DNA from 2 places in the Absiella sp. AM29-15 genome. Region 2 is predicted to be linked to the other one. Evidence: a T-box and tRNA genes for the amino acid it is inferred to sense, from the RefSeq annotation. Region 2 holds a T-box; the other holds one or more tRNA genes.

Region 1 (4,262 bases), on a different contig from region 2:
AAGATTTCTGATGGAGATGGCAAAAATTTCTGTATCGTATTTGCGGCCATGGGTGTAAAAAATGACGTTGCGGATTATTTTAAACGTTCCTTTGAAGAAGCAGGCGTTATGGAGAAAGTTGTTATGTTTATCAATTTATCCAATGACCCTATCATTGAACGTACATTAACACCACGTTGTGCTTTAACTGCCGCAGAATATTTAGCATATGAACATGATATGCATGTATTGGTTATTTTGACGGATATCACATCCTATTGTGAGGCACTACGTGAATTCTCAAGTAGTAAAGGTGAAATTCCAGGTCGTAAAGGATATCCTGGATATTTATATTCTGACCTTGCTTCCTTATATGAAAGAGCAGGGATCGTCAAAGGGGCGAATGGCTCTGTGACACAGATTCCTATTCTAACCATGCCAAATGATGATATTACACATCCAATTCCTGACCTTACTGGTTATATTACAGAAGGACAGATTGTATTAGATCGTAATTTGAATCAAATGGGTGTTTATCCACCAGTTGGAGTACTTCCATCCCTTTCACGTTTGATGAAAGATGGTATTGGTGAAGGATATACAAGAAAAGACCATTCTGATGTCAGTAACCAGTTGTTTGCGGCATATGCGAAAGTGCAGGATGCCAGAAGTCTAGCCAGTGTTATTGGTGAGGATGAATTAAGTGATGTTGATAAACAATATATGTCTTTTGGAACATTATTTGAAGAGCATTTCTTAAATCAAGGATTTGATGTAAACAGAACAATTGAAGAAACACTGGATCTTGGATGGGATTTACTAAGCGTTCTTCCACGTGGTGAATTGGATCGTGTAGATAATGAAGTCCTTGATCAGTATTATGACCATGAACGTGCTGTTCAGCGTTTTCAAATCAAAGCCGGACCGATTATCAAAGAATTAGAGAATCCAGGTGAATAGTTATGGCAAATAAACAGGTGTTTCCTACAAAAGGAAATCTGATTGCGACAAAGAAATCTAATCAGCTGGCACAAATGGGCTATGAACTGATGGATCGTAAGCGTAATATATTGACAAGAGAAATGATGAGCTTATTGGATAGTGTAAGATTATTGCGTGATGAAATTACAATCACGTACCAGAAGGCTTATTATGCGTTACAGCAGGCGAATATGTCATTGGGTGTTATTAGTGACTTGGTAGAGGCTGTACCTGTTGATACAGGTGTTCATGTGAGCTATCGTAGTGTAATGGGCGTGGAGATACCTAAAATTCATTATGATAAGCAGAGTCTGGAATTAACTTATGGATTGGAGCATGCCAATTCAAAACTGGATTATGCGTATAAGTGTTTTTATAAGGTAAAAGAAATGACTGTTATACTGGCGGAAGTAGAGAACAGTGTGTATCGTCTTGCCAATGCGATTCGTAAAGCGCAGAAGCGTGCAAATGCTTTGAAGAATATCGTTATTCCGGAATTTGAAGGTAACATTAAGTTTATTAGTGATGCTTTGGAAGAGAAGGAACGTGAGGAATTTTCAAGGCAAAAGGTCATAAAGGCTACAAAAGATCGAAAACAAAACCAGGAGCACATTTAGTTGTGCTCCTTATTTAGGCCTTATTTAAAGGGGGAAAAAGGTGTTAATAAAATTTCTTCAAAAAAAGTAAAAAAAATTGAAAAAAGTTGTTGACACTTATGGATATGTTTGGTATTATATTAGGGCACTGAGGCAAACAGTGCTAAAGAAAAAAATATGCGCCCATAGCTCAACTGGATAGAGCGTTTGACTACGGATCAAAAGGTTGCGGGTTCGATTCCTACTGGGCGCGCCATAAAATATCGGGATGTAGCACAGCTTGGTAGTGCACTTGATTTGGGATCAAGGGGTCGCAGGTTCAAATCCTGTCATCCCGACCATGATATTTTTGGCTGGGTAGCTTAGTTGGCTAGAGCATCCGGTTCATACCCGGAAGGTCGCGAGTTCGAGTCTCGCCCCCGCCACCAATTGACTAATTTGGACCCTTAGCTCAGTTGGTCAGAGCATCCGGCTCATAACCGGTGGGTCGTAGGTTCGAGTCCTACAGGGTCCACCAATTTCATAACAAAATTGGAGGAATACCCAAGTGGTTGAAGGGTCCGGTCTTGAAAACCGGTAGGTCGGGAAACTGGCGCCTGGGTTCGAATCCCAGTTCCTCCGCCAAAAAGTTTAAGGCGTTTAAAATTTATTGCTCATTTATCGCGGGGTAGAGCAGCCTGGTAGCTCGTCGGGCTCATAACCCGGAGGTCGTTGGTTCAAATCCTTCCCCCGCAACCAAATGGTCCCGTAGCTCAGTCGGTAGAGCAAAGGACTGAAAATCCTTGTGTCGTTGGTTCGATTCCGACCGGGACCACCATTTGGAACGTGAAACCTATTTCGTAAGAGATAGGTTTTTTTCTATATGCGGGGGACTCAAACGTCCTCAGGCTGCGGTTTAAGAAACTGGGATAAGACCTAACGGTTTTTAAGTTCATGGGTATGCCTCCAATTGGCGGGGGCGAGTATATAGAACGTCTACCCAGGCAAAAAACGTGCCTCAGGATTTGATAGGTATAAGGTTTCCTTTCCCTTGCTGTGATTAGAAAGGCTCGTTTCTATATACATTATATGGAATAAAATAAAATCTGCATATTCGCAGATTTCATTTATAATAATCGATAAAAGTCTGTGCAGTTTCTGAAAGATATCGATCCTTCATACAAATAATATGAATGGAAGTGGTTAAACGTGGATGGTCAATATCATAGATTTTTAAATTTTCATGTTCGATAAGAGCAATTGCGCTTTTAGGAACAATCGCAACACCTAATCCTGCTTTTGCCCATAACAGGGAAGTTCTGGCATCCTGATTGATACAAAAACATGTAGGCAACAGACCAGATTGAAGAAAACAATCCTCCAATAAGGAAGCATAGCGCTCATAATATATTAATGGCACATTAGTTAAATCCTGCAGTTTTAAACGATTATCTTTTGATAAACATTGGCTTCTATCACATACCGCCACCATTCCTTCTTCCCAAAAGGGGATTGCTTTTATATTCTTTTGTGGATATGGTGTGCGGACAACGCCGATTTCAATCAGGCCTTTCTCTAATAGCTCCAGGATCTGAAAAGTATTTCCTTCTTTTAACACAAAAGAAACCTTAGGGAAATCTTCATGGAATTTACGAATGCCATTTTCCAAAAACGCATGATGGGAACTTGATACAATGCCAATACGAAGTTCATGGGCAACTTGTGTTTTCGCATCCTGTACCTCTTTTTTTGTATCCTCACAAAGCCGGCAAATCTGTTCGGCTTTTTCTCTTAATAACTCTCCGGCATCTGTTAATTGTATATGATGCTTGCCACGCAGTACCAACGCTACACCAAGTTCTTCTTCCAACATCTTTAATTGATAAGAAAGGGGAGGCTGTGCCATATGTAAACGTCTTGCTGCTGCTGTGATCTGTCCTTCCTCACAAATCGTGAGGAAATATTGTAACTGTTTAATATCCATTTTTATCACCATACTTTTTATATATATTTTAAATATTAAACCAATATTATACATATATCAACCCCTTGGGTATAATAATAAAGGCGAAAAGGATGATGAAAATGAAAGAATTGTTAAAATATTTAAAACCATATCGAAAACAATGTATCATTGGACCATTTTGTAAGTTGATGGAAGCCATATTAGAACTGCTTCTGCCAACACTTATGGCATATATGATCAATGATGGAATCATGGCACAGGATCAACAACTGGTATATCGTTATAGCTTTATCATGATTTTTATGGTTATGATTGGTTTTGGTTTTTCTATTACCTGCCAATATCAAGCCGCAAAAGCATCACAAGGCTTTGGCACAGATTTAAGAAATGCATTGTTCTCACATATTACTGCATTTTCTTATCAGGATTTAGATTACTTTGGAACACCTACATTAGTCAATCGACTGAGTAATGATGTGAATCAACTACAGGTTGCCGTTGCAATGTTGATTCGTTTAGTGGTTCGCTCTCCCTTTATTTGTATTGGGGCGATTATTATGGCAATGTTTCTGGATATGCGTTTAGCATGGATTTTAATTGCGAGTGTACCTTTTATTATCCTGATTCTTTATGTGTTTATACGGTTTACGACACCAATGTATCAACAATATCAAAAGCTGCTGGATAAATTTTCTTCTATTCTTGATGATAATTTTGCGGGTATCCGTGTGATCCGTACCTTTGTTTCTAAGAAACGGGAA
Region 2 (4,262 bases):
CAATTTGTTCAACTAATAAACGATCTGCTTTTGGATGTTTTTCCGCAGATACAATGGTACCGACTTTTAATTCCACTTTTGTGAAATCTTCAATACCGATTTCTGCTTTTGTTTCGTCATCTGCTTTTTTCTCAGCTTTCTTAGCTGCCTTTGCTTCTTTTTTCTTATCTTCTTCTAACGTTTTCATAAATTCTTTTACATCAATACGTGCGAATAAGATTTCAGGTTTTGGATCAACTGTGTGTCCACATTCCAGATTGCCAAATTCTTCAAGACTAGCAGCATCACGTTCACTCGTGCTTAATTCATCCAGAATCTTTTCTGCTGTTTCAGGCATATAGCTGCTTAATAATACTGCCGCAAAACGAATGCTTTCCAACAGATTATAAAGTACCGTTGCCAAACGATCTTTCTTCGCTTCATCTTTTGCCAATGCCCAAGGTTCTGTTTCATCAATATATTTGTTACATCTCTTTAATAATGTAAAGATTTCTTCAATCGCATCCCCTACATGTAAGGTATCCATTTTAGCTTCTACACGTTTTGGAGTATCTAATGCCAAGTTGATTAATTCATCATCAATTGGCTCTTTTTCAAGTGGATTGCTGATGACACCATTGAAATATTTATTCTGCATAGAAATCGTACGATTCACAAGGTTTCCTAATACGTTTGCTAAATCAGAATTTACACGTTCTACCATTAAATCCCAAGTAATTGTTCCATCTTGTCCAAATGGCATTTCATGTAATACAAAGTAACGAACAGCATCTACACCAAAATAGTGTACCAATTCATCTGCGTAAATTGCATTACCTTTTGATTTAGACATCTTGCCATCACCAACTAACAGCCAAGGGTGTCCAAATACCTGTTTAGGTAGTGGTTCACCTAAAGCCATCAACATGATTGGCCAATAAATGGTATGGAAACGAAGGATATCTTTTCCAATGATATGTACATCTGCAGGCCAGAATTTTTTATAATTTTCTCCATGATTGCCATCTGCATCATATCCTAATGAAGTGATATAGTTACTTAAAGCATCTACCCATACATATACCACATGTTTTGGATCAAAGTCTACAGGAATTCCCCATTTAAAACTTGTACGGGATACACATAAATCCTGTAATCCTGGTTTTAAGAAGTTATTGATCATTTCATTCTTTCTTGATTCTGGCTGAATGAATTCTGGGTGTTCTTCAATATGCTTGATCAATCTAGGTGCATATTTCTGTAAGTTGAAGAAGTATGCTTCTTCTGTTGCTTTTTGTACTGGTCGTCCACAATCAGGACATTTACCATCAATCAGCTGACTTTCTGTCCAGAAGGATTCACATGGTGTACAATACATACCTTCATATTTACCCTTATAAATATCTCCCTGTTCATACAGCTTCTTAAAGATTTTCTGTACCTGTTTTTCATGGTTTTCATCTGTCGTACGAACAAAGTAATCATAGCTTGTATTCATCATATCAAAATTCTTACGAACAATGCCTGCGACATTATCCACAAATTCCTTTGGTGTAACACCAGCTTCTTTTGCTTTTTCTTCAATTTTCTGACCATGTTCATCTGTTCCAGTCTGGAAGAATACATCATATCCCTGCTGACGTTTATAACGGGCGATTGCATCTGTCAAAACGATTTCATACGTATTTCCGATATGTGGTCTACCTGATGTATACGTGATTGCGGTTGTGATATAATACTTGCCTTTTTTGTTGTTACATTTTTCACACATAGTTATAGCCTCCTATTCATATAAAAAAACTTTCGCCAAAGGACGAAAGCTCGTGGTACCACCTTTATTTGTGCATTGCTGCACCTCAAATCGTTAACGCCGACAACGTCTTTTCCTAACTATTCGGAAAAGCGGTTCCAGGTCCATGTTCATCTATTCATCCATACAGATTTCCACCAGCCATCTGCTCTCTATAATTTCAAAATAGACTACTTTTCCTGTCTTTACCTTTTGGTATCATTATATAGAATTATGGCCTTATTTACAAGGGCTAAACCGAAATTTTCATTCATCGGCAAATCTTTTTTTGCATTTCCTTCTTGATCCACTGCATAATGATCATCACGATATAATCCTGTTGCTTTTCAGATAAGCGCCCATGCTTTGAAATCGTATGCCATTTTGATAAACATCCTCTACAACAAGTCGCTGTCGCATGTTGTGCCACAAACACAGGATGTCCTCGCATTGGTGTTTGTTTCCCATCATTTTCAATTACTGCAGGAGCTAAACGTTTTCTAACAAAATCACGTGCATGTTCTTCCATTGTATCCATGCCTTTTTCTTGGATATATATTTTATCTTTTTCACTTAAATGAAATTGGGAACGAAACGTTGACTGGCTCAGTTTGAAAAACAACTGATTCATCCATTCTTGTTTATCCATGTAATCACCTTCGTAAAACAGTATATCATTGTTTTCAATGAATGCTATTATTTTTGGATACAAGTTGATCAAAAGATGCACGAATGATTTCTCTTGTATCTTTTAATTCCGCAAGCCTTTGATATCCTCCCTCATTAGCCTTTAAGTCCATATCCGTATATCCTAATTCTTTCATAATTTCATAATATTTATCTTTATTGAAGTCAACCATATCATATGGCATTATATCTTTTGCTTTCATTTCTGAATTATATACTTCCATATATGCATCTTGCTCATAATTATATTTTCCATATAAAGATGATATATATTGATATCGCTGATCTGCATTTTCTTTCAAAAACAATATATATGTTTGATTTTCTCTCATTGGCAAACAAACACCAAAAATATTAATAATATCTTTCTCCTGATATCCAAATGGCTCATAAACTTGAATTGTCTTTTCATTTAATGGTGTGCCTTTATAAATATCTAAAATATTTACATCACTGCAAATAGTATTATAATCTTGTTTTCTATTCTTCAATGATACTTTCACAATTAAATCACTTTTTTTATATAATTTTTCAAATGTATTAGATTCTGAATCATACGTTATATTTTCAACGAGTGTTTTATCAGTTTTTCCTTCATATCCAGCATTATCCAAATTGAATCTCACAGTTCCTTCTGATACATCAATTTTTTCTATTACAGGGATTTCCTTTCCTTTATAGTATCCATAACCAATACTGCCCAAGACTACAATGATAAATAAAATCAATAATTTTCTAATCTGTTTCATATGCATGCACTGTTCCATTATTAAATTTAAACGTTTCATCACAGAGTTCTTCAATATCTATTTTATTATGTGATGTTATGATAATTAATTTTCCTTTTTCTCTTTCTTCTTTTAAGATATCATAAATCATCTTTACACCATCTTCATCAAGGCCACTTGTAATTTCATCTAGTATAAGGATATCATTATCTTCCATGATTGCCTGTGCAATCCCTAAACGTTGTCGCATTCCTAATGAATACTTTCCTACTTTTTTATTTTCTTGTGTCAACAATCCAACTTTTTTAATTGCTTCCATTATCTTGTCTGTATGAATTTCATTTCTTATTTTCGCTAACATTTCAAGATTTTCTAATCCACTTAATTCATTGAAAAAATCTGGTTTCTCTAACACGATACCAATTTTTGGCATTGATTTTATCGCAGAATATGGTTGTTCATCTAAAGAAATCATTCCTTCACTTGGTTTTACTAAATTACTGATGATTCTTAACAGCATCGTTTTTCCACAACCGTTATATCCAACAAAACCATAGATATGACCTGATATGAGTTCTACATTTACATTTTGAAATATCATCTGTCCTTTTATCGTTTTCCCAACATTCTCTAACTTGATTTTCATATTACTTCCTCCTCTAATAATAGTCCCAATGATTTAGTGTATAACAGTTTGCACATATTAATATAAATGTACAACATCCTAATGAAATCAGGGTTAACATATCATGTGTTCTCATTAAAATGATTGAACTTCCTATATTAGTTATAATAGAAAATCCTATCACAATCATTAAAAATATTAATACATAACTAAAGAATTTTATATCTTTTATCATCTGATATCCAAGGAAAGCTATTAATGCAAGATTTACCATCCTTAATATGCTCTCCATCATAAAATGTAAAAATGATAGATTAGCGTTCTGAAAATAAACATCTATGGCATATTTTATACACAATAATACCATAAGATACAAGATTCCTTTTCCTAAAACTTTTAGAAACCATATACTTCGATTGGTGATTCTAATTGCATAAAACAATAGATGACTTCG

Evidence for each region. The T-box of region 2 lies ahead of metG (methionine--tRNA ligase). A T-box ahead of a tRNA ligase gene usually reads a tRNA of that ligase, here a tRNA-Met.
Region 1: it has a tRNA-Met gene. The T-box ahead of metG (methionine--tRNA ligase) is inferred to sense a tRNA for this amino acid. The anticodon was not compared.

Annotation. Positions count from the first base shown of each region.
Region 1 covers NZ_QVFL01000023.1:26,346-30,607, forward strand. Annotated here, with positions in the region: gene DW761_RS18955 (V-type ATP synthase subunit B) at 1-939, shown strand, start outside; gene DW761_RS18960 (V-type ATP synthase subunit D) at 942-1,577, shown strand; tRNA gene DW761_RS18965 (tRNA-Arg) at 1,736-1,812, shown strand; tRNA gene DW761_RS18970 (tRNA-Pro) at 1,821-1,897, shown strand; tRNA gene DW761_RS18975 (tRNA-Met) at 1,908-1,984, shown strand; tRNA gene DW761_RS18980 (tRNA-Ile) at 1,997-2,073, shown strand; tRNA gene DW761_RS18985 (tRNA-Ser) at 2,090-2,180, shown strand; tRNA gene DW761_RS18990 (tRNA-Met) at 2,218-2,294, shown strand; tRNA gene DW761_RS18995 (tRNA-Phe) at 2,298-2,373, shown strand; gene DW761_RS19000 (LysR family transcriptional regulator) at 2,659-3,519, opposite strand; gene DW761_RS19005 (ABC transporter ATP-binding protein) at 3,621-4,262, shown strand, end outside.
Region 2 covers NZ_QVFL01000017.1:53,687-57,948, reverse strand. Annotated here, with positions in the region: gene metG (methionine--tRNA ligase) at 1-1,750, opposite strand, end outside; T-box leader at 1,786-1,984, opposite strand; gene DW761_RS16010 (DUF4186 domain-containing protein) at 2,040-2,417, opposite strand; gene DW761_RS16005 (hypothetical protein) at 2,452-3,243, opposite strand; gene DW761_RS16000 (ABC transporter ATP-binding protein) at 3,191-3,829, opposite strand; gene DW761_RS15995 (hypothetical protein) at 3,843-4,262, opposite strand, start outside.